One region of the Pseudarthrobacter sp. NPDC092419 genome, then DNA from elsewhere that is predicted to be linked to it. Evidence: riboswitches for the same ligand, from Rfam matches in the RefSeq annotation. Region 1 holds a riboswitch; each other region holds the start of a gene.
What was found. Region 1 has a riboswitch for thiamine pyrophosphate ahead of ACIQC0_RS08765 (bifunctional hydroxymethylpyrimidine kinase/phosphomethylpyrimidine kinase). Riboswitches for the same ligand answer to the same signal wherever they lie in the genome.
Positions count from the first base shown of each region.

Region 1 (7,050 bases):
CCTGGACACGCGGCGACCCCCAGGGTCATAACCCAAGTGTTGGCGTAAGCACCGAAGATCTAGAATACGCTAGTTTTGGCTTCGGCCGCAAATGAGGCTGGTTCCGGCGGGTCGTCTGTGATAGTAGCCACAGGTTGCTCCGGCGCCGGGACCGTGCCCCACCATAGTAGCCGCAGACAAGCCCCGTTACGGTCAGGAATGCAGGCGCGGCGCGTCGAAGAATTCCACTTCCAGCCGGCACGAGTGCCGGAACGCTGTCACCATGGCGGTCCTCTCCGTTTCGGATGCGTTCCGCCCGGCCTCGTCCACGATGGCCACGGCCCGGCGCGTCGCCGCCGCGAAGGCTTCGTCCGCGTACGTGCGCAGCCAATCGGCGTAGGGGTGTCCGGCCGGCTCCCCCGCTGCCACGAATCCTGCGTGCAGCGTGCGCCCTACCTCCGCATATAGCCAAAAGCAGGGCAGCACCGCGGCGGTGAGCACCGCATAACTGCCCGACGCCGACGCTGCAGTCAGGTGATCCACGTACGTCTTGGTCACGGGGCCCAGTCCGCCCTGCGCCGGCCGGGTGCTGAGCCAGGAACGGTGCAGCTCCGACTCGACCTCCAGGCATTGCTGCGCAGAGCCTGCCCAGAACAACTGTTCGGCCTCCGTGGGCGCCAGCGCGCTGGTCCGGGCCAGCACCCGTGAGTAGCCGTTGAGGTAGATGGCGTCCTGGGCGAGGTAATACGCAAACTCACTTTCGGACAGGTTTCCCGCGGCCAGCGCCTGGATGAAGGGCAGGGCAAAAATGTCCTCGAGGTAGTCCTCGGCGTCCGCCCAGAGCTGCCGGCCGAAGGCACCTTCAGGGCGCGGGACGTCCTGGTGGTGGAAATGGTGCACGGGGCCGTTTCCCGTTCCCACCGACAGCTGGCCCGAAGCAGCCAGTGCGCCCGCCAGCCATGGCTTGACCTCCCGAAGCGATGCTTCCCAATGTCCGAGCCGGGCCTGGATTGTGGCCATCGCCGAGGACAGGGAGCAGCCCGTGCCGTGGCTGTTCCGCGTAGCGACCCGCTCGCCCGGCAGTTCCACCACTTCCGCGGACAGCCGGCCGGACGTGTCCACCAACGCATCCGGGCAGTCCCGGCCTGCGAGATGGCCCCCTTTGACCAGGACCGTCGCGCCGGTGGCACGGGCAAGCCGCCGGCCCTGGTCCAGGGCCCCAGCCCAGGTGGACTGCTGCTCTTCGCCAACGAGGATCGCCAGTTCGGCGAGGTTCGGGGTAATGAGGTCCGCCAGCGGCAACAAGGCGCGCAGGGCGGTCTCGGCGGACTCCTGCAGGAGCCGGTCGCCGCTGGTGGCAACCATCACCGGGTCGAGGACCACGACGGCGGGGCGCGCCTTCTCGAGCCAGGCCCGCACCACTTCAATGACCGCTGCCTCGCCGAGCATGCCGATCTTGACCGCGTCCACGGTGATGTCTTCGCTGATGGCATCCAGCTGCTGTGCCAGAAAGTCTGCGGGCGGAACGTGCACTGCCTGCACGCCACGGGTGTTTTGCGCGGTGAGCGCCGTAATGGCAGCCATGCCGTAGCCACCGTGGGCCGCGATGCTCTTCAGGTCCGCCTGGATGCCGGCGCCGCCGGAGGGATCGGAGCCGGCAATGGACAGGACGCGCGGGATGCGGGACAGTGCGGCGCCAGTTTCCCGCACTTGTGGCAGGACAGTGATCGATGACAAGAGACATCCCTTCGCCGGTGCTAACCGGACAGGTTCAACGGGTCTGGATCTCAGCCGCCCTCTGCGCGGCACCCCGTGTCGGTTTCCCAGCCTAGCCGTTTTGCCGTCCCGGACGCAGAAATCCCCGCCTTATGAACTTCTCCCCAGGGGTTTCCAGGGGGAAAAGTCCATGAGACGGGGACTTCCGGAGGGCGCTTGCCCGGGCTACAGCTCCGAGGCCGGCACCCCGACGCCGAGGATGATGGGCTCCTCCGCCTGCTTCGCGGCTGGCGGGGCTGTTTCCGGCGCGGGGCCCGCGGCAGGTTCCGGAGCCTTGGCCGCGTGGGAGTGCCCGGCGGCCGGGGCCGGCACGTTTTCGTGCTGCTCCACCGTGGTGGCGTTGGCTGCGCCTTGGGCACGGCTCGCGCTCCGGTTGCGGCGCGGCCTCCGCTGGCGGGACTGCTCCAGCGTGTGGTCGGAGTAGTCCTTCTCCGCGGATGCACCTGCGGGAGCCGCTGGAGCTGCAGAAACCGGTACGGCCAAAGCAGCGGGTGCTGCTGGCTCGGCGGCGGCAGCTGCCGGTGCAGCTTCCTCCTCGCTGACGGGTCCGCCCAGGTGTGCGAACGCCTCGGCCAGCCGGTCCAGGGAGAGCGAAGGCTGGGGCTGCTGCTCTTCCGTGTGCTCCACGAAGGGCAGCGCAACCTTCTCGCCGCCGAAGGTGAGCACTGCTGCGGGCCGGGCGGAAGCAACGGCGTCGCGCTTTTCCGCTTCTGCGCGTTCAGCGGGCACCGGCGCCGCGGGCGCGGCAGCTGATGCTGCCTGCTTGCTTGCTGCCACCTCGTCGTCGTGGAGGTGCGCCGCATGGGCCGCCGCCGCGATGTTGGCCAGGGCCAGGCGGGTGGCCTCTGCCTTGGCGTGGCGTTCGGCGTCGGACGGGTCCGGGTGGACCGTGTGGAGCTGGACGGCGGGTGCCGCCGCCGGCGTCACTTCTGCCTGCTGGCCGCCCCGGCCGCGCCGGCGCTTGCGCTCCCGTCCGCCCGGCTGGTTGCTGTCGCCGCGCTGGTTCTCGTTGCGCGCACCCTCGCCCCTGGATTCGCCGCGGTTGTCGGCACGGTGAACGTGGTGTTCAGCCGCCACAGTGTTGGCGCGGCGGTGCTCTACTGGGTCATCGTGCGTGATCATGCCACGGCCCGCGCAGGCCTCGCACTGCTCGCCGAAGACCTCCAGGAGGCCCGTACCCATGCGCTTGCGCGTCATCTGGACCAGGCCCAAGGACGTAACCTCGGCAACCTGGTGCTTGGTGCGGTCGCGGCCCAGGCACTCCACCAGGCGGCGCAGGACCAGGTCGCGGTTGGACTCGAGCACCATGTCGATGAAGTCGATGACGATGATGCCGCCGATGTCACGCAGGCGCAACTGGCGGACAACTTCCTCGGCAGCTTCGAGGTTGTTCTTGGTGACGGTTTCCTCGAGGTTGCCGCCGCTGCCGGTGAACTTGCCGGTGTTGACGTCCACCACGGTCATGGCTTCGGTCCGGTCGATCACCAGGGAGCCGCCCGAGGGCAGGAAGACCTTGCGCTCGAGGGCCTTGTGGATCTGCTCGTCGATACGCCAGGCGGAGAAGATGTCCTGGTCCTGGGTCCACTTTTCCAGCCGGCCTACCAGGTCCGGAGCCACGTAGGTCACATAGGCCTCGATGGTGTCCCAGGCTTCCTCGCCGGAAACGATCAGCTTGGAGAAATCCTCGTTGAAGACGTCACGGACCACTTTGATGGTCAGGTCCGGTTCACCGTAGAGCAGTTCCGGGGCAAGGATCTTGGTGGACTTCGACTGGTTTTCGATGCCTTCCCACTGCGCGCGGAGGCGGTTGATGTCGTGCGTCAGCTCTTCTTCGGAGGCACCCTCAGCGGCCGTGCGCACAATGACGCCGGCATGCTCCGGCAGGCGGTCTTTGAGGATTCGCTTGAGGCGGTTGCGCTCCACGTCCGGCAACTTCCGGGAGATTCCGGTCATTGACCCGCCCGGGACGTACACCAGGTAGCGGCCCGGCAGCGAAATCTGGCTGGTGAGGCGGGCGCCCTTGTGGCCCACAGGGTCCTTGGTGACCTGCACCAGGACGGTGTCGCCGGACTTCAGCGCGTTCTCGATTCGGCGCTGCTTGCCCTCCAGGTTCACAACGTCCCAGTTGACTTCACCGGCGTAAAGGACGGCGTTGCGGCCGCGGCCGATGTCTACGAACGCGGCCTCCATGGAGGGCAGCACGTTTTGGACCTTGCCCAGGTAGACGTTGCCGATCAGGGAGTCCTGCTGGGTCTTCGAGACGAAGTGCTCGGCCAGGACGCCGTCTTCCAGGACGCCGATCTGGATTCTGTCGTCGCGCTGCCGGACGATCATCTGCCGGTCCACGGATTCCCGGCGTGCCAGGAATTCCGCCTCGGTGATGACGGTGCGGCGGCGGCCGGTGTCGCGGGATTCGCGGCGGCGCTGCTTCTTGGCTTCCAGGCGGGTGGAACCCTTGACGCTGGTGACACGGTTGCTGACGGGAATGTCGCTCGCGGGGCGGGGTGCGCGGACGCGGGTAACCGTGTTGGGCGGGTCGTCGTCCTCGCCGCCGGTGAGCTCAAGGTCCTGGTCGCCGCGACGACGGCGGCGGCGCCGTCGCGACGTTACGCCTTCTTCGACCGGTCCGGCGGTGTCTTCATCGGCGGTGTCTTCGTCTTCCTGGCCGTCCGCGGCTTCGCCGTCACGGTCGGAGCGGCTGCGGCCACGGCGGCCACGGCTGCGGCGGCGGCGCCTGCTGCCAGGCTCCTCGGAATCGTCCTCGTCCACGTCGTCCTGGTCAGCTTCTACGGCTACGGGCGCGGGCCGGGCAACAGTGCTCAGATCCGGGGCCTGGAACAGGACCGAGGTCGCGGAACCGGGTTCCATGAACAGCGATCCGAACGGGGTGGCCGGTGCGTCTTCGGTCTGCGCGGTGTCTTTTTGGGCTGTGTCGTCCTGGGCGGGTCCTGCCACAGGGGTTCCTGCCTCCGCGGGCCCTGCGGCGGCTTCCGGTGCCGGAGTTTCAGCTGAGGGGGTTGCGGCTGCGGGCTCGACAGTTTCGGTTGCGTCGGCGGCCGGAGCTTCCTCCGCGGCAGCATCGGGAGCGGCTGCCTGCGCCTTGCGCGTTGACGTACGACGGCGGCGCACCGGTTTGGCGTCCGGCTCCCCTGAGGTTTCCTGACCGGCGTCTGCGGGGACGGCAGGGTCCCCGCTGCCGTCCCCCGCGACTTCGCTCTGTACAGAGTCGGCGGGCGGAACGTCACCCTTGACTACTGGGGTTGCATCAGCAGCAGACTGTGCGGCCTCCGGTTTCTTGCGGGCCCGGGTGCGGCGGGCAGGGGCAGCCTTCGCCGCAGCTGGTACTTCCCCGCCGGAATCTGCACCGCCGGCGGTTTCAGTCAGCGAAGTTTCGGTAATCCCAGTTTCGGTAAGCCCAGTTTCGGTGAGCGCCGGCTCGCCCAGGGACGGTTCAGCCAGCTGCGGCTCGCTCAGTTCCGGTTCAGCCAGTTCAGGGTCAACGTGTGCCGTGGCTTCTGCGGCGTCTTTCTTGGGCGCAGCCTTGCGCCGAGTCCTGGTGGCTTTCTTAGGGGCAACGGCGGCATCCGCCGCAACAGCTTCTTCGTTAACGGCCAAACCTTGTTCATTTTCCATACGTGGCAACACTCCTGCCCCTGACGTACCGCCACATCCGGCACCCATTGGGGCAAATATTGTCAAAACCCGCAGGCGTTGACAGAAGTCAAGTGGATACTCCCAGGTTCGCACCGGCGTGGGGGTGCGGCAGCCCGTGGGAGCCGGCAGGATGTCCTGAAACCCGTTGTTCTACGTGCTACAACCAGGTGCCGCCCAATGGAGTCGCGGGAGTCTGATCCGTATACAACCGGAGCCTGCCCTGCGCGTCATTGGCGGTCTTGCAAACAAGCCACCGGACCGGAGTCCGAATGTGGATCGGCTTCCAGCCACGCTTATTGTCTCACACCCCGGCAATTGCGGGGCGGAAGCGCGGCCCGGACCTGTGCGGCTGAAAGGCCCTCCCAGCGGGCGGCGTTACAATCGGGGCAACGAGCACCCTGATGAGAAGGACGCTATACCAATGCCCAGCATCTCCCCCGCCAACAGCTCACCCGCGCCGGCCCGGGGCGCTGAACCAGGCTCCGGCAGTGCCGCCCCCGTCCCTGCCGTGACCCGCACCCGGCCGTTCGGTTGGCTCCTGGTGATTACCGGCGTCGTCGGCTGGATCGCCTCCGGAGTCCTGGTGCTGGAGAAGCTCGAAGTCCTCAAGGACCCAAGCCACACGACGGTTTGCGACGTTAACCCGTGGATATCCTGCGGACAGGTCATGCAGACGTGGCAGAGCTCCGTGTTTGGCTTTCCCAACATGTTCATCGGGATCGTCGCGTTTGCGGTGGTTATCACGGTTGGCATGGCACTGCTGGCCGGCGCAACCTTCGCTCGGTGGTACTGGGTTGGCCTGCAGGTGGGCGTCACGCTGGGCTTCGCCTTCGTGGTGTGGCTCTGGTCCCAGGCGCTCTACGTCATCAACATCCTCTGCCCGTTCTGCATGGTGGTCTGGGCCGCCATGATTCCGCTGTTTGTGTGGGTGACCATCCGCAACATCACCGCCGGAGTTATTCCCCTTCCGGCCAAAGCAGCCAAAATCCTCGGCGATTCCGGCTGGGTCATCACTGCCCTGCTGTACGTTGCCGTGATTGCAACGATCTTCTTCGCATTTATCCAGGTGTTCGCCGGAACCTCCGGCTACTAGCTCCCACCAACTCCGCGAGATGACAGTTAAGGCCGATGTTCTTCGTGAACATCGGCCTTAACTGTCATCTCGCGTGGATCAGTTCTGGAACCAGATCTTGATCTCGCGCTCGGCGGACTCGGTGGAGTCGGAGCCGTGCACCAGGTTCTGCTGGACCTTCAGGCCCCAGTCGCGGCCGAAGTCGCCGCGGATGGTGCCAGGGGCCGCCGTCGTGGGATCCGTGGTGCCGGCCAGCGAACGGAAGCCCTCGATGACGCGGTGACCTTCGAAAATTGCTGCCACCACGGGACCGCTCAACATGAACTCGACGAGGGGCTCGTAGAACGGCTTGCCGACGTGCTCTTCGTAGTGCTGCTCCAGCAGCCCGCGGGTGGCGTCCACCTTCTTCAGTTCAGCCAGCGTGTAGCCCTTGGCTTCGATCCGGCCCAGGATGGCGCCGGTCAGGTTACGGGTGACGCCGTCGGGCTTAATCAGGACGAGGGTGCGCTCAGTGGTCACAACTGCTCCAATGCGTTTTGGCGGGATTTTGGACATTAGTCTACGGGTCC
Region 1 is NZ_JBIVQF010000004.1:232,691-239,740, forward strand. It holds gene ACIQC0_RS08765 (bifunctional hydroxymethylpyrimidine kinase/phosphomethylpyrimidine kinase) at 193-1,716, opposite strand; TPP riboswitch at 1,706-1,802, opposite strand; gene ACIQC0_RS08770 (Rne/Rng family ribonuclease) at 1,921-5,388, opposite strand; gene ACIQC0_RS08775 (vitamin K epoxide reductase family protein) at 5,831-6,502, shown strand; gene ndk (nucleoside-diphosphate kinase) at 6,581-7,000, opposite strand; gene ACIQC0_RS08785 (DUF4233 domain-containing protein) at 7,041-7,050, opposite strand, start outside.

Region 2 (7,050 bases), on a different contig from region 1:
TGTCCTCCGCCGCGGGGCTGGGTGCGGCCGTGTTCTACGTGGCCCACCACATCACCATCCAGACCAGCCTCTTCCTGGTGACCGGGCTGATTGAGCGACGCGGCGGCAGTTCCTCCGTGGACCGACTGGGCGGTCTGGCCAAGCTATCACCACTGCTGGCACTGCTGTTCTTCATCCCGGCCATGAACCTGGCGGGCATCCCGCCGTTCTCCGGTTTCCTGGGCAAAGCCGGTCTGATCCAGGCCGGGATCGCCCTGGGCACGCCGCTGGCGTACGTGCTGGTGGCGGGCGGCGTGCTGACCAGCCTGCTCACCCTCCTCGCAGTGGCGCGCGTGTGGAACAGGGCCTTCTGGCGCAAACCGTCCGACGCCGAACATCCGGATCCCGTGCTGCTGGCGGTTTCCGGCGGGGCCGGGGGAGCGGTGGCCGGCTCCGGCGCTGCCGGCAGCACCGGTGATACCGGCCAGCCGCACACGGTCGTGCTGCCGCGGACCATGGTGGGTTCCACCCTGGGGCTGGTGGCGCTCGGCGTCGCACTGACAATCTTTGCGGGGCCGCTCTTTACGCTGGCGGGGCAGGCCGCCCAGGACATGCTGGACCGGACCGACTATGTGCAGGCCGTGCTGGGCGCGGACACCTCCGTCCCGCGGATCACCACTGCCGGAGGAGGGAAATGAGCCGCCGCCGGATTTCGCTGCGCCAGGAGCTTCCACTGCTGGTGTGGCTCGTGATTGTCTGGGGCGCGCTGTGGCAGGACTTCAGTCCGGGGAACCTGCTGTTCGGTGCGCTGCTCGCGGTGGCCGTGGCCCGGCTGTTCTACCTGCCGCCCGTCGAACTGAGCGGCCGGTTCAACATTTTGTACGCCGTACCCTTCGCCTTTGCCTTCCTGGGAAAGGTGGCCGCCGCAAGTGCCCAGGTGCTCTTCCTGGCGGTGGTCCGTGGGCGCAGGGTGAGGAACGCCGTCGTCGCTGTGACGCTCCGGAGCCACCAGGACCTTCTGGTGACGGCCACCGGGCACGTGATTTCGCTGATTCCGGGTTCATTGGTGGTGGAGGTGGACCGTTCCACGTCCACCCTGTATCTGCACGGGCTGAACATCAGCGCTGAGCAGGACGTGGCCAGGCTGCGTAACGAAGTACTTTCCATTGAAGCGGGGCTGATCAGGATCATGGGCACACCGGCCGAACTTGAGATTGTCCGACGGGAGGCCGCCGCATGATGCAGTCCGTGCTGGCCGTGACGGCCGTGATCCTGTCGCTCGCCGCGGGCGGGGCCATTATCCGGATTGCCCGCGGACCTTCGCTGCTGGACCGCGTACTGGCCACCGACGTCCTGCTGGCGATCCTGGGCGCAGCGCTGTGTATCGACATGGCCGTGAACCGCCACCTGAACAACCTGATGCTGGTGGTGGCCATCTCGATTATCGGCTTCGTCGGCTCCGTGACCGTGGCGCGCTTCGTTGCGGACAGAAGGGAGCAGCCGCATGAATCCTGAACTGCTGATGGGCTACCGGGCGGTGGGCGAGACTGTCGCGGGCGTTGATGCCTGGGTGGACGCCGTTTCTGCGGTGTTCATGGTGGTCGGCGCTGCCCTGTCGCTGGGCGCCGCCATAGGCCTGCTGCGGTTTCCGGACCTGCTGAGCCGGATGCACGCCGCCACGAAGCCGCAGGTGCTGGGACTGTTCCTGCTGCTGGCGGCGATCGGGCTGCAGCTGCGCACCTGGTGGGTGTGGCCCGTGCTGCTGGTGGCCTGGATCTTCCAGTTACTGACGGTGCCGGTCTCCGCGCACATGGTGGGCCGGGCCGGTTACCGGACCAAGCACCTGCACCGGGAACTGCTGACCTCGGACGAGCTCGAAGCCGTGGTGCAGAAAGCCGCCGGCAACCCGCCTCCCGAGGAATGAGTGAGGCGGGTTGCCGGCGGCAGATTGAAGCGCGGGGCTAAACGATGTCCTGGCTCTTGGCGAAGCGGGTGATGGCGCGCTGGGTGCCGCGGTTCGCCAGGACCTGGATGACGGTGCTCACCGATGCGGAGATCAGGGCGAACGTCAGGGCCGAGTGCAGGCTGGTGGGCACATCCTCGTCCTTGCCGGTGGGAGGCTTCCGGCCTGTGGTCTTCTCCCAGACGGTGTTGACCACCTTGGTGCCGACGAAGCCTGCCACCAGCGAGATGCCGGTGCCGAGCAGCTTAATGAAAAGGTTCATTCCTTGTACTCCTTGCGGGCAGAAAACGGACTGACCCCAGCCTAACGGCCCGGCGCCGTAATTTTCCCCGCCGCCATTGGCCGCTGCGGTGTAAACTGAACCAGCCCTCAGGGGCCGCATCATTCGGAAACACATCATTCAAACGACAGGGGAGCGCCGCCGTCGGGCATCACTGGCTCAGCCAGGAACCCGTCCGGGCGCTGAGAGTGCGGGAAGCCGCAGACCCTCGAACCTGATCCGGTTAGTACCGGCGTAAGGGAGTCGAGTTCTCGAAGTGCCCGGCAACACCGTCCAACGCGGTTGCCGGGAGCACTTTCCCCTCCTGTTACCCAGGAGGATCACCATGGCAACTGCAGCAATCAAGAAGACCCCCGGCAAGTCCTGGCGCGTCGTGGACATCGTGGTGGCGGCGCTGATCGCCATCGCCGGCGGCGTCATTTTCTGGGCCTGGTCCCAGGGCGCGCTGGCAGTGTCCGGCCCGATGAACGCCATCTACCCGCCCCTGACCGGCCTGATCGCCGGCGGCTGGATGATTCCGGCCGTCCTGGGCATGCTCATCATCCGCAAGCCCGGCGCGGCGCTGTTCTGCGAGACGGTCGCAGCCACGGGCGAGCTGCTGATGGGGTCGCAGTACGGCACGTCGGTGCTGTTCTCCGGGTTCGTCCAGGGCCTCGGCGCAGAGATCATCTTCGCGATCTTCGTCTACAGGAAGTTCAACCTGCCGGTGGCACTGATCGCGGGCGCCGCTGCCGGCCTGTTCTGCGGGCTGAACGATTCGTTCTCCCCGTGGGGCTGGAACATCGCCTACTCCGCCGGCGACAAGTTCGCGTACATCCTGTTCACCAGCATCTCCGGTGCGATCATCGCCGGTGCGCTGTCCTGGATCGCCACGCGCGGCCTCGCCCGGACCGGCGTCCTGAGCCCCTTCGCCTCCCGCAAGGCGGCCACGGAGCCCGTCTTCTCCTGATGTCGGAACCTTCCGGCAGCGCCTCCGCCGTCCGCCCCGCCGCGGTGGCCGCCCGCGGCTGGGGCTGGCGGCACGCCGGGCGCACCAAGCCGGCCGTCCAGGGCCTCGACCTGGACATCGCGCCGGGGGAACGTGTGCTCCTGCTCGGCCCGTCGGGTGCCGGCAAGTCCACGCTGCTCCACGCCCTCGCCGGGGTGCTGGGGGACATGGACGACGACGGCGAGGCCGGCGACGCTGACGAGTCCGGTTCGCTTCTGGTCGATGGAGCTTCCCCCCGAGGCCGGCGCGGCCGCGCCGGACTGATGCAGCAGGACCCGGAGACGCAGGTGGTTCTTTCGCGCCTTGGTGACGATGTCGCCTTCGGCGCCGAGAACCTGGCCGTTCCCCGTAACGCCATCTGGGCGCGCGTGCACGAGGCGCTGGCCGACGTCGGGCTTTCCCACCTGCCGCTGCACCACCCCACGTCTGCGCTGTCCGGAGGGCAAAAACAGCGGCTCGCGCTGGCGGGCATCCTGGCGATGCGCCCAGGGCTGGTCCTGCTGGACGAGCCCACCGCCAACCTGGACCCGGCTGGCGTGCTGGAGGTCCGGGACGCCGTGGGCCGCTGCCTGGACAAGACCGGCGCCACGCTGGTGGTGGTGGAGCACCGTGTCTCCGTCTGGAAGGACCTGGTGGACCGGATCGTGGTCCTGCAGCCGGGGTCCGCTGCGGACCCCGCTGTGCTGCTGGACGGGCCGCCGGACCGGGTGCTCACCGAGGCCAGGGCGATGCTCATGGCCGCCGGCGTATGGGTGCCCGGCCACGTGCCGGCCACGCGCGCACGTGCGGCCATGCCCTCACCGGGCTCCGGCGACCTCCTGCTCGCGGCCGAAAAGCTGGGCGTCTCCAGGGAACGCGCGCGCCGCAAGGGATTCGGCAAGATCCCGCCGGTCCCGGTCCAGCGCGATGTCACGGCGCAGGTGCGGGCTGGCCAGGCCCTGGCCATCACGGGGCCCAACGGGGCGGGGAAGTCCACGTTCGCGCTGACCCTCGCCGGGCTCCTGGAACCGGTGGAAGGGAAGGTTTCTGCCACCGTTGGCCTGAGCCGCGGCGCGGGAATCGACCCGTACCAGTGGAAGGCGGAGCAGCTGATCGAACGGATCGGCACCGTGTTCCAGGAGCCCGAGCATCAGTTTGTCACCGGGACAGTGCGGGACGAACTGCTGTTCGGTCCGCGGCACCTCGGGCACGGCGAAGAACGGGTTGACGAACTGCTCGAGCGGCTGCGGCTGACGGCCCTGGTGGACGCGAACCCCTACACACTCTCCGGAGGCGAGAAGCGGCGGCTCTCTGTGGCAACGGTCCTGGCCGCGAGCCCGCAGGTGCTGGTCCTCGACGAACCGACGTTCGGGCAGGACGCCAACACCTGGGCAGAACTTGCGTCCTTCCTGTCCGAGCTCCTGGACCAGGGCACTTCCGTCGTGGCAGTAACCCACGACGCCGAATTCACCGCCGCCCTCGCCGGTGCCGAGCTGCACATGGCAGCGCCGGAACGGGTGGCATCGTGACGGGGGCAGCGCGGCAGGAACTGAACCTGCGCGGCAACCAGGCGCTGCTCACCCGTGCCAACCCCCTGAGCAAGTTCGCGGCGGTCTTCCTCATGACACTGGTGCTGGCGCTGTCCATCGACTGGGTTTCAGCCTCCGTGGCGCTGGTGTTCGAACTCCTCCTGTTTCCGCTGGCAGGGCTGACCTTCGTGCTGCTGTGGCAGCGCGGGTGGCCGCTGATCCTCGCCGCGGCGGTGGGGGGCTGGAGCACCTCCATCCTGGCGCCGGACAGCGGAAGGACGCTGATCGACGTCGGGCTGTGGACCATGAGTGAAGGGTCCTTGGAACTGGGCGCCGGGTTCATGCTCCGGGGGCTGGCGATCGCGCTGCCCGCGGTGCTCCTCATGAGCTGCACCGACCCGACGGACCTCGCGGACGCACTGGCACAGAAGGCGCGCCTGCCGCACCGGTTCGTGCTGGGCACCCTTGCCGCCATGCGGCTGGTGGGCCTGCTGGCGGAGGAATGGCAGACCATCGGCATGGCGAGGCGGGCACGCGGCGTCGGCTCGCGGGGAAATATGCTGCAGAGGGCCAAAGCCACCCTCGGGCAGAGCTTCGGGCTGCTGGTCCAGGCGATCCGGCGGGCATCCCGGCTGGCCGTGACCATGGAGGCGCGCGGGTTCGGCGGCGGGCCGCGGACTTGGGCACGGGAGTCCACGTACAGCCGGCTGGATCTCTGGGTGTTTGTGGGTGGCGCGCTGATTGCGGGGCTGTCGGCGGCCGCCGCCATCTCCGCCGGGACCTGGAACATGGTGTGGCTGGAGAACTGAGACTCTGCCCTTGGCTGCTTTGCGAATATCGCACGTGTCGGGTAACTGGCCGCGGGGATCGGCGTGCAGGTGGATCTGGAACCGCCGTCGTAACTCATCGATGATATATTTGGTGGTATGACGCAGGAAACCACCGAACACGTAGCTGCCATGCTCAGGAACGCCCGCGGCGAAAAGGGCTGGACGCAAGGACAGCTGGCGGCCGAGCTCGGAACCAGCCAGAGCGCCGTGGCCCGGATGGAGCAGGGCAAGCAGAACCTGAGCCTGAAGATGATCCAGCGGCTCGAAACCATCTTTGAACGCAGCATCGTGAACGTGGGCAAGCCGCGGATGACCCACCTCCGCGTGGAGGGTGGCCGCACGCTCTCCGGCGCCGTGGACGTGAACAGCAGCAAGAACGCCGGCGTGGCACTGTTGTGTGCGAGCCTCATGAACCGCGGGACCACCGTCCTCCGCCGCCTGGCGCGCATCGAGGAAGTGAACCGGATTGTCGAGGTGCTGGTGAGCATCGGCGTCGAATGTACCTGGCTCAACGACACCGACCTGCGCCTGCGCCGCCCGGCCGCGCTGGACCTGGCCGGCATGGATATCGATGCCGCCCGCCGCACCCGCAGCGTCATCATGCTGCTGGGGCCGCTGCTGGACGAGACAGCCGAATACCGCCTGCCGTACGCCGGTGGCTGCGACCTGGGTACCCGCACCGTCGAGCCGCACATGCAGGCGCTGCGCCAGTTCGGCCTGTCCGTGGAGGCCTCTGCCGGTTTTTACACTGTCCAGGCACCGCCGGCGGATGCCCGCGAACGGTCCTTCGTGCTGACCGAGCGCGGCGACACCGTGACCGAAAATGCCATCATGGCCGCCGCGCACCGCGAGGGCACTACCGTTATCCGCAACGCAAGTCCTAATTACATGGTCCAGGACCTGTGCTTCTACCTGCAGATGCTGGGTGTGGCCATTGAGGGCGTGGGAACCACCACACTTCGGATCACCGGTCGCCCTCGGATTGAGGCCGACGTCGAATACTTCCCCTCCGAAGACCCGATTGAGGCGATGAGCCTGATCACCGCCGGGATCGTGACCAATTCCGAGGTGACCGTGCGCCGTGTGCCGATTGAGTTCATGGAGATCGAGCTGGCCACGCTGGAGCAGATGGGCCAGCAGCTGGAAGTCTCGGGTGAATACATGGCTCGGAACGGCCGCACCCGCCTGGTGGACGTCACCACCAAGCCGTCGGAGCTGCGGGCGCCCGAGGACAAGATCCACCCCATGCCGTTCCCCGGGTTGAACATCGACAACCTGCCGTTCTTCGCGGTGATTGCCGCCAACGCTCACGGCCAGACCATGATCCACGACTGGGTTTACGAAAACCGGGCCATCTACCTCACGGAGCTGAACCGGCTGGGTGCACAGGTGCAGCTGCTGGATCCGCACCGCATCTACGTCAACGGGCCTACCAAATGGCGTGCCGCCGAGGTGGGCTGCCCGCCGGCGCTACGGCCTGCCGCCTGCCTGCTCCTGGCCAT
Region 2 is NZ_JBIVQF010000009.1:115,920-122,969, reverse strand. It holds gene ACIQC0_RS14270 (Na+/H+ antiporter subunit D) at 1-677, shown strand, start outside; gene ACIQC0_RS14265 (Na+/H+ antiporter subunit E) at 674-1,219, shown strand; gene ACIQC0_RS14260 (monovalent cation/H+ antiporter complex subunit F) at 1,216-1,494, shown strand; gene mnhG (monovalent cation/H(+) antiporter subunit G) at 1,484-1,903, shown strand; gene ACIQC0_RS14250 (DUF4235 domain-containing protein) at 1,941-2,204, opposite strand; TPP riboswitch at 2,342-2,481, shown strand; gene ACIQC0_RS14245 (ECF transporter S component) at 2,548-3,171, shown strand; gene ACIQC0_RS14240 (ABC transporter ATP-binding protein) at 3,171-4,718, shown strand; gene ACIQC0_RS14235 (energy-coupling factor transporter transmembrane component T family protein) at 4,715-5,527, shown strand; gene ACIQC0_RS14230 (UDP-N-acetylglucosamine 1-carboxyvinyltransferase) at 5,645-7,050, shown strand, end outside.
Region 2: linked by a shared signal. The riboswitch ahead of ACIQC0_RS14245 (ECF transporter S component) and the one ahead of ACIQC0_RS08765 (bifunctional hydroxymethylpyrimidine kinase/phosphomethylpyrimidine kinase) in region 1 are both predicted to bind thiamine pyrophosphate.

Region 3 (7,050 bases), on a different contig from region 1:
GGCGGGCGCGGGACGGCTGGACGTCCTCGGAGCGGGGAGCCTGCGCACCGTTGTCACCGGCCTCTGCAGCATCGGATGTACGACGGCGGCGCTCGCCGGAGCGGGCTGCCCCTTCGGAGCCGCGGGACTCCCCGCTGCGGGCCGGGCGGCCACGGCCACCGCGGGTGCGCTCACGTTCGCGGGATCCGCCGGAATCGCGGCCGCCCGAGTCGCGGCCGCCGCGGCTGTTCTTCTTGCCGGTTTCGCCGAGGTCTTCCAGGACTTCTGCGTCCACACCGGCCAGGGTGCGCTTGTCGCGGGGGAGCCGGCCCTTGGTGCCCTCGGGGATGTCCAGGTCCGTGTAGAGGTGCGGGGAGGAGGAGTAGGTTTCCACCGGCTCCGGCACGTTCAGGCCGAGCGCCTTGTTGATCAGCGCCCAGCGGGGAACGTCGTCCCAGTCCACGAACGTGACGGCTGTTCCCTTGTTGCCTGCACGGCCGGTGCGGCCCACGCGGTGCAGGTAGATCTTTTCGTCCTCCACGCACTGGTAGTTGATGACGTGGGTGACGTCCTCCACGTCGATGCCGCGGGCGGCGACGTCGGTGGCCACCAGGACGTCCACCTTGTTGTTACGGAAGGCACGCAGGGCCTGCTCGCGGGCACCCTGGCCCAGGTCGCCGTGGATCGCAGCCGCGGCGAACCCGCGGTCAACCAGTTCTTCGGACACCTTGGCGGCGGTGCGCTTGGTCTTGGTGAAGATGATGGTGCGGCCGCGGCCCTTGGCCTGCAGGATACGGGCCACCACCTCGATCTTGTCCATGCTGTGGGCACGGTAGATCAACTGGCGGATGTCGCGCTTGGTCAGGCCTTCGTCGTCCGGGTCGGCGGCACGGATGTGGGTGGGTTGCGTCATGTAGCGGCGGGCCATGGCGATGACGGGGCCGGGCATCGTGGCAGAGAACAGGAGCGTCTGGCGGACAGCCGGGGTGCCGGCGATGATGGTCTCAACGTCGGGAAGGAAGCCGAGGTCCAGCATTTCGTCGGCCTCATCCAGGACCACAATCCGGACGTTCTTCAGGCTCAGGTGCTTCTGCCGGTACAGGTCGATCAGGCGGCCGGGCGTGCCCACCACGACCTCAACGCCGTTCTTCAGGGCTTCCACTTGGGGCTCATAGGCGCGGCCACCGTAAATGGTGGCGATGCGGGCATTGCGCTTGCTGGAGGCGGTCTGCAAGTCGTTGGCCACCTGGACGGCAAGTTCGCGCGTGGGCACGATGACCAGGGCCTGGGGCGCGCCCGGGACGGCCAGCTTGTCGTAGCCGGGATCGTCCTGGCCAACTACGCGCTGCAGGGCTGGGATGCCAAAACCGAGGGTTTTACCGGTGCCGGTCTTGGCCTGGCCGATGATGTCGTGGCCGGAGAGCGCCACGGGCAGGGTCATGGCCTGGATGGGGAAGGGGTGGGTGATCCCGGCTGCTGCCAGGGATGCGACGATGTCTTCGCGGACGTTGAAGTCGGCGAACGACTTTTCCTCGATCTCGTGCGGCTTCTCGTCCGAGATGATGGTCTCTTCCGGCTCGATGGTTTCGGTGCCGGACTCGTCCGTCAAAAGCTGGTGGGTGTGCAATTCACTCACGTGGAGTTTCCTTATTCATTTGGGCAATGGCGCTGCCTGCTCAACGGTTCCGCCGGTGGCGGGGCCGGAGCACGCTCAGGCGCACAAGCAATTCCAGTGGAAGCCGATCGCGGGCTATCTAATGCCGGCACTGGGGACCGGCGGGTGTTTCTCAAGATCGCGTAGGGGCGGGCTTGTTGGTTTCAATAAAAGGAAATCAACGACCGGGCATCCATTTCTACAGGCACCAGTCTAGCCGTAAATGCCCGCGATCTCGGCGAGGGCCGCGCGCAGGCGCGCATCGGCGTCGTCCGCTACCTCCCGGACCGCAGGGGCACCGCTGAGCTGCACCATGGTTTGTGGGTCGATTGCCTCTACCGTGGTGGCGTCCGCCTCCTTGCCGCGTCGGACCACTACGTTGCAGGGCAGGAGCGCGCCCATTTCGGGCTCGGCCGCCAGGGCGCGGCTGGCCAGTGACGGATTGCACGCACCAAGAATGATGTAGTCGCCCACAGCCTCCGCCGCATCCGGGCCGAGTTTTGCCTCGAAGGTGGACCGGACGTTGATCTCCGTCAGGATTCCAAAACCCTGGTTGGCCAGCGCATCCCTGGTGGCCTGGACGGACTCTTCCCAGGCGAGCGGGACGGTGACGCTGTTGGTGTAGCTCATCATGACTCCTTGGTGGTGGGCTGCTGACTGACGAGTTCGAAATGAACCTGGCGCGCGGCGATGTCCGAGGACACCAGGCGCACCCGTACCTTGGTGCCCGATTCGAGTTCGCCGGCACAGCGGGCGGTCACCGCAGGCTCCGCGATCTGGATGATGCCGGAGGCGCCGTTCCCGTTGCCGTTCTTGCCGTTGGACGGCCCGCCATTGTCCTTGGACGGCCGGGAGCCGGAAATGACAATCGCGTCGAACTCCTGCCCCACGTGGTTGACCAGCAGCGCAGCTTCCACGGTGTCCAGCGCCATGCGCTCCATGCGGTTTGCCAGTTGATCCGAACCGGCCATAATCCCGGGCAGCAGCGGCAGGGCCGCACGGGCCCAGTCGGGGACTCCGCCGCCGCTGCATAGCGACTCGCAGATCACCAGGACGAAACGGTCCACAAGCCGGCGCAGTGGAGCCGTGGTGTGGGCATAGGACGCACCGATGGCTGACTGGACCGCATCCCCGGGGACAGTGCCGTCGAAGGCGGTGTAGGCGGCGCCGCGGAACAGCATTCCGGCGGAGTGCAGGATGGCAAGCTGGCGCGGCTCCGTGGGGTCCAGGGTGCGGAGGTATTCGCCGTAGCTGATCTTTCCGTTCCAGGGCTTTCCCAGAACTTCTGTCTGGAGCCGGAAGTGGTCCAGGGATCGGCTGTCGGGCTCGGGCATGGTGCGCAGGATACCCACCTTGCCGTCCAGCATGAGGCGGGCGGCGGCCATCCCGGTCATGAGGGAAATCTGTGCGTTCCAGTCCTCCACGGGAAGCTGCGGGGCGGCGGCAATCCGGTAGCCGCCGTCGGGGAGCTGGACGATCTCCTGGTCCGGCATGTTCAGGCTGGCGCCGCCCCGCTCGCGCTCCAGTGCCACGCGCTTGAGCCCTACCTCCTTGAGCAGCTGGAGGACCGGCGGCGCCGTGCCGGCGTCGAGCTCCTTCTGGGCGCCCTTGTAGCTGAGCTTGTCACGGCTGCGGACGCGCGCCCGGCGCACGGTCACGGCAGTCACTTCCGCGGCGTTGTCCAGCTGGAAGTCCCAGACGAACGCCGGGCAGTCCTGGTCCGGCAGCAGGCTGCCGGCACCTTCGCTGATGACCTCCGGGTGCAGCGGGATCCGGCCGTCCGGGGCGTAGAAAGTTTGCCCCCGGCGCCGTGTTTCGGCATCCAGCGGCCCTCCCGGCCGGACAAAAGCGGGAACGTCGGCGATGGCGTACAGCACCCGGTAGCCGCCCTCGGCAGGCTCAATGAACAGGGCCTGGTCCAAGTCCGTGGAGGATTCCGGGTCGATGGTGATGAAGCCGACGCCGGTCAGGTCATAGTCGGGCATGTCCAGCGCGGCCACGGCCGCTTCGGCGTCCGCGACGACTTCCGTTGGGAATCGGGCGGGCAGTTCCAGCTCGGTGCGCAGCGCGCTCAAGGCCTCCTCGAGCGCGTTTTTGTGCTCGTGGACATGGGGGGCCAACCGATGATGCGACACGAAAATCAGCCTAGCCCGAAACCACCGGAACGAGGAACAGCGGGGCTAGCGCGCGGCGTCCAGCGCCGCGAGCAGCGAGGCTGCAGCCGCGGCCGGGTCCGGCGCCTCCGTGATGGCGCGGACCACCACGATCCGGCGGGCCCCTGCAGCGACCACCTTGTCCACGTTGCCGTGGTCGATTCCGCCGATGGCAAACCAGGGCAGGCCGGCCGGCGCGGCGGCCGCGGCGTGCCTGACCAGGTCGAGGCCGACGGCGGCCCGGCCGGGTTTCGTGGGCGTCGCCCACAGCGGACCCACGCAGAAGTAGTCCAGCCCAGCCGGTCCCGAGGCAGCGGCCACCGCTGCATCCACCTGCTCCGGCGCGTGCGTGGACTGCCCGATCGCCGCGCCGTCCAGGAAGCTGCGCGCGGCCTTGACGGGGAGGTCCTTCTGGCCGATATGGAACACCGGCGCCCCGGAAAGGGAAGCGATATCGGCGCGGTCGTTGACGGCCCACAGCCGGCCGTGCCGTTCGGCAGCTTCGCGCAGCACGTCGAGCAGCTCCAGCTCCTCGACGGCCTCGATGGTTTTGTCCCGGAGCTGGATGATGTCCACGCCTCCGGCGAATGCGGCGTCGACGAACCGGGCAAAGTCGCCCTGGCCGCGGCGGGCATCGGTGCAGAGGTACAGGCGGGCGGACGCCAAGGCGGCAGCGGGGGACACATTCATGGCAGCAAGCCTAGTTCCTCTAAACTGGCCTCGTACTGCGGGAGCCTGCGGCGGCTGTCATAAAAGCGCCGGGCTGAGAGGGCGTCAGAGCCGACCGCTTGACCTGATCCGGCTAATACCGGCGTAGGGAAGGAACCATATGGGCAACCCCACCGTTGGGTCCGGCGCTGCCGCAGGAAGCGTGGTGCATGCCGACGTCGCCGTCATCGGCGGCGGGGTGATCGGCCACAGCATCGCCTGGGAAGCCCGCCGCTCCGGCCGATCCGTGGTGCTGGTGGACGATGCCCCCGGAACCGGCGCCAGCTGGGCGGCAGCCGGAATGCTCGCCCCCGTCAGTGAGCTTCACTACCAGGAGGAAAACCTCCTGGACCTGATGCTGGAAGCCTCCTCCCTGTGGCCGGGTTTCGTAGCCGCCCTCAGCGCCGCCGCGGGCGCGGCGCCCGGATACCTCACGACGCCGACCCTCGCCGTCGGCGTGGACGCTGCGGACCGGCGGGCGCTGTTGGACCTTCGGTCCGTGCAAAAGGCCAACGGCCTCGACGTGGAGCCCCTCACGGTCCGGGAGGCCCGCCGCCGGGAGCCGCTCCTGAGCCCGGCGATCGCCTGCGCCCTGGACACCCCTGCCGACCACCAGGTGGATCCGCGGCAGCTGGTGGCCTGCCTCCGGCTGGCGCTCTCCCGGCACGCAGAAGGCGACGGCGGGGCCGGCACCCGGGTGGCGGGCGCCGTCGACGGTTACGCGGTCCCGGCCCGGGCCGCTGAACTGCTTTGGAAGGACGACGGCGTGGCCGGAGCCCTGCTGAAAGGCGGCGGAAAGGTCTTCGCGGGGGAGACCGTGGTGGCCAATGGCCTCTACGCAGGAGCGCTCGGCGGACTGCCAGCCGGACTGGCCCTGCCGCTGCGTCCCGTGCACGGCGACATCCTGCGGCTCGCCGTGCCGGAACACCTTCGCCCGCTGGTGACCGCCACGGTCCGGGGCCTGGTCCATGGCGTGCCCGTCTACCTGGTGCCCCGGCAGGACGGAACCGTGGTGATCGGCGCCACCCAGCGCGAGGACGCCCTGGGCGGGACGGCTCGCTTGGAATCCGGTGCAGGTCAGGACGCTGCGTCCGACGGTGCGGTGTCCGCCGGCGGGGTCTACCAGCTCCTCCGGGACGCCCAGGCGCTGGTACCCGCCGTCGCCGAACTGGAATTACTCGAATGTACAGCGCGGGCCCGCCCCGGAACCCCCGATAATGCGCCACTGCTGGGCCGGGTCCCGCTGCCTGACGGCGCAGCGGGACACGTCCCGGGGGTCATCGTCGCCACCGGCTTCTTCCGCCACGGCGTGCTGCTGGCACCCGCCGCCGCGGCTATTTGCCGCGCCCTGCTGGATGGCAGTCAAGACCCCCGCTGGGCAGCGTTCAACCCTGCCCGGTTTTCCGCAGCCGCATCACGCCACGACACCAAGGAGAGAGCATGAATATCATTCTGAACGGAAGCCTCCGCGCCGTGCCGGACGGCGCCTCCATTGCTGCGCTGGTCAGCCATATCACCGGCCGGCCGCTGGCAGCAGACGGCCAGGCCGCGGACGGGCGGAAGCTTGGCGTGGCGGTGGCGCAGAACGCGCAGGTGGTGCCGCGGAGCCAGTGGTCCGCCACAGCGCTCGCCGAGGGCGACGACGTTGAACTTGTCACCGCAGTGCAGGGAGGCTGACATCATGACCCAAATAACGAACGCACCCGCCGGCGCAGAATCCGACGTTGCCGACACCTTGGTGATCGACGGAGTCCCGCTGCACTCGCGGCTGATCATGGGGACCGGGGGAGCGCCCAGCCTGGAAGGGCTCGGCGCTGCGCTGCTCGCCTCCGGTACAGCGTTGACCACAGTTGCGATGCGCCGTTATTCCCCTGCGGAGACCGGCTCGCTGTTCCAGCTGCTGGTGGACCACTGCATCCGGGTGCTGCCCAACACGGCGGGCTGCTTTACAGCCCGTGATGCCGTCCTCACCGCTGAGCTGGCCCGCGAAGCCCTGGAGACGGATTGGGTCAAGCTGGAAGTCATCGCTGACGAACAGACCCTCCTGCCGGATGCCGTGGAGCTGGTCGACGCCACGGAACAGCTGGTGGCCCGTGGCTTCAAGGTCTTTGCCTACACGAATGACGATCCTGTCCTGGCGCTCCGGCTCGAAAACCTGGGCGCCACGGCCGTCATGCCGCTGGGAGCACCGATCGGAACAGGCCTGGGCATCCTGAACCCGCACAACATTGAGCTGATCGTCTCCCGCGCTTCGGTTCCCGTGGTGCTGGACGCGGGAATCGGGACCGCTTCCGACGCCGCGCTGGCCATGGAACTGGGCTGCGACGCTGTGTTGCTGGCGACGGCGGTGACGAGGGCGCAGAACCCTGCGCTGATGGGCGCGGCCTTCAAGCACGCGGTGGCTGCCGGCAGGATGGCCAGGGCTGCGGGGCGGATCCCGCGGCGTGAGCATGCACTCGCGTCCTCCGCCATGGAGGGCAGGGCGGAGTTTCTCTAGCTCTAAAGGCGGAGGGCTGCGGTCAGGCGCTCCGTGTCCTGCCGGGCGCGTGTGCGTCC
Region 3 is NZ_JBIVQF010000010.1:21,530-28,579, forward strand. It holds gene ACIQC0_RS14595 (DEAD/DEAH box helicase) at 1-1,615, opposite strand, end outside; gene ACIQC0_RS14600 (DUF302 domain-containing protein) at 1,847-2,263, opposite strand; gene ACIQC0_RS14605 (RNB domain-containing ribonuclease) at 2,263-3,768, opposite strand; gene thiE (thiamine phosphate synthase) at 3,814-4,476, opposite strand; TPP riboswitch at 4,504-4,623, shown strand; gene thiO (glycine oxidase ThiO) at 4,616-5,938, shown strand; gene thiS (sulfur carrier protein ThiS) at 5,935-6,171, shown strand; gene ACIQC0_RS14625 (thiazole synthase) at 6,176-6,991, shown strand; gene ACIQC0_RS14630 (hypothetical protein) at 6,994-7,050, opposite strand, start outside.
Region 3: linked by a shared signal. The riboswitch ahead of thiO (glycine oxidase ThiO) and the one ahead of ACIQC0_RS08765 (bifunctional hydroxymethylpyrimidine kinase/phosphomethylpyrimidine kinase) in region 1 are both predicted to bind thiamine pyrophosphate.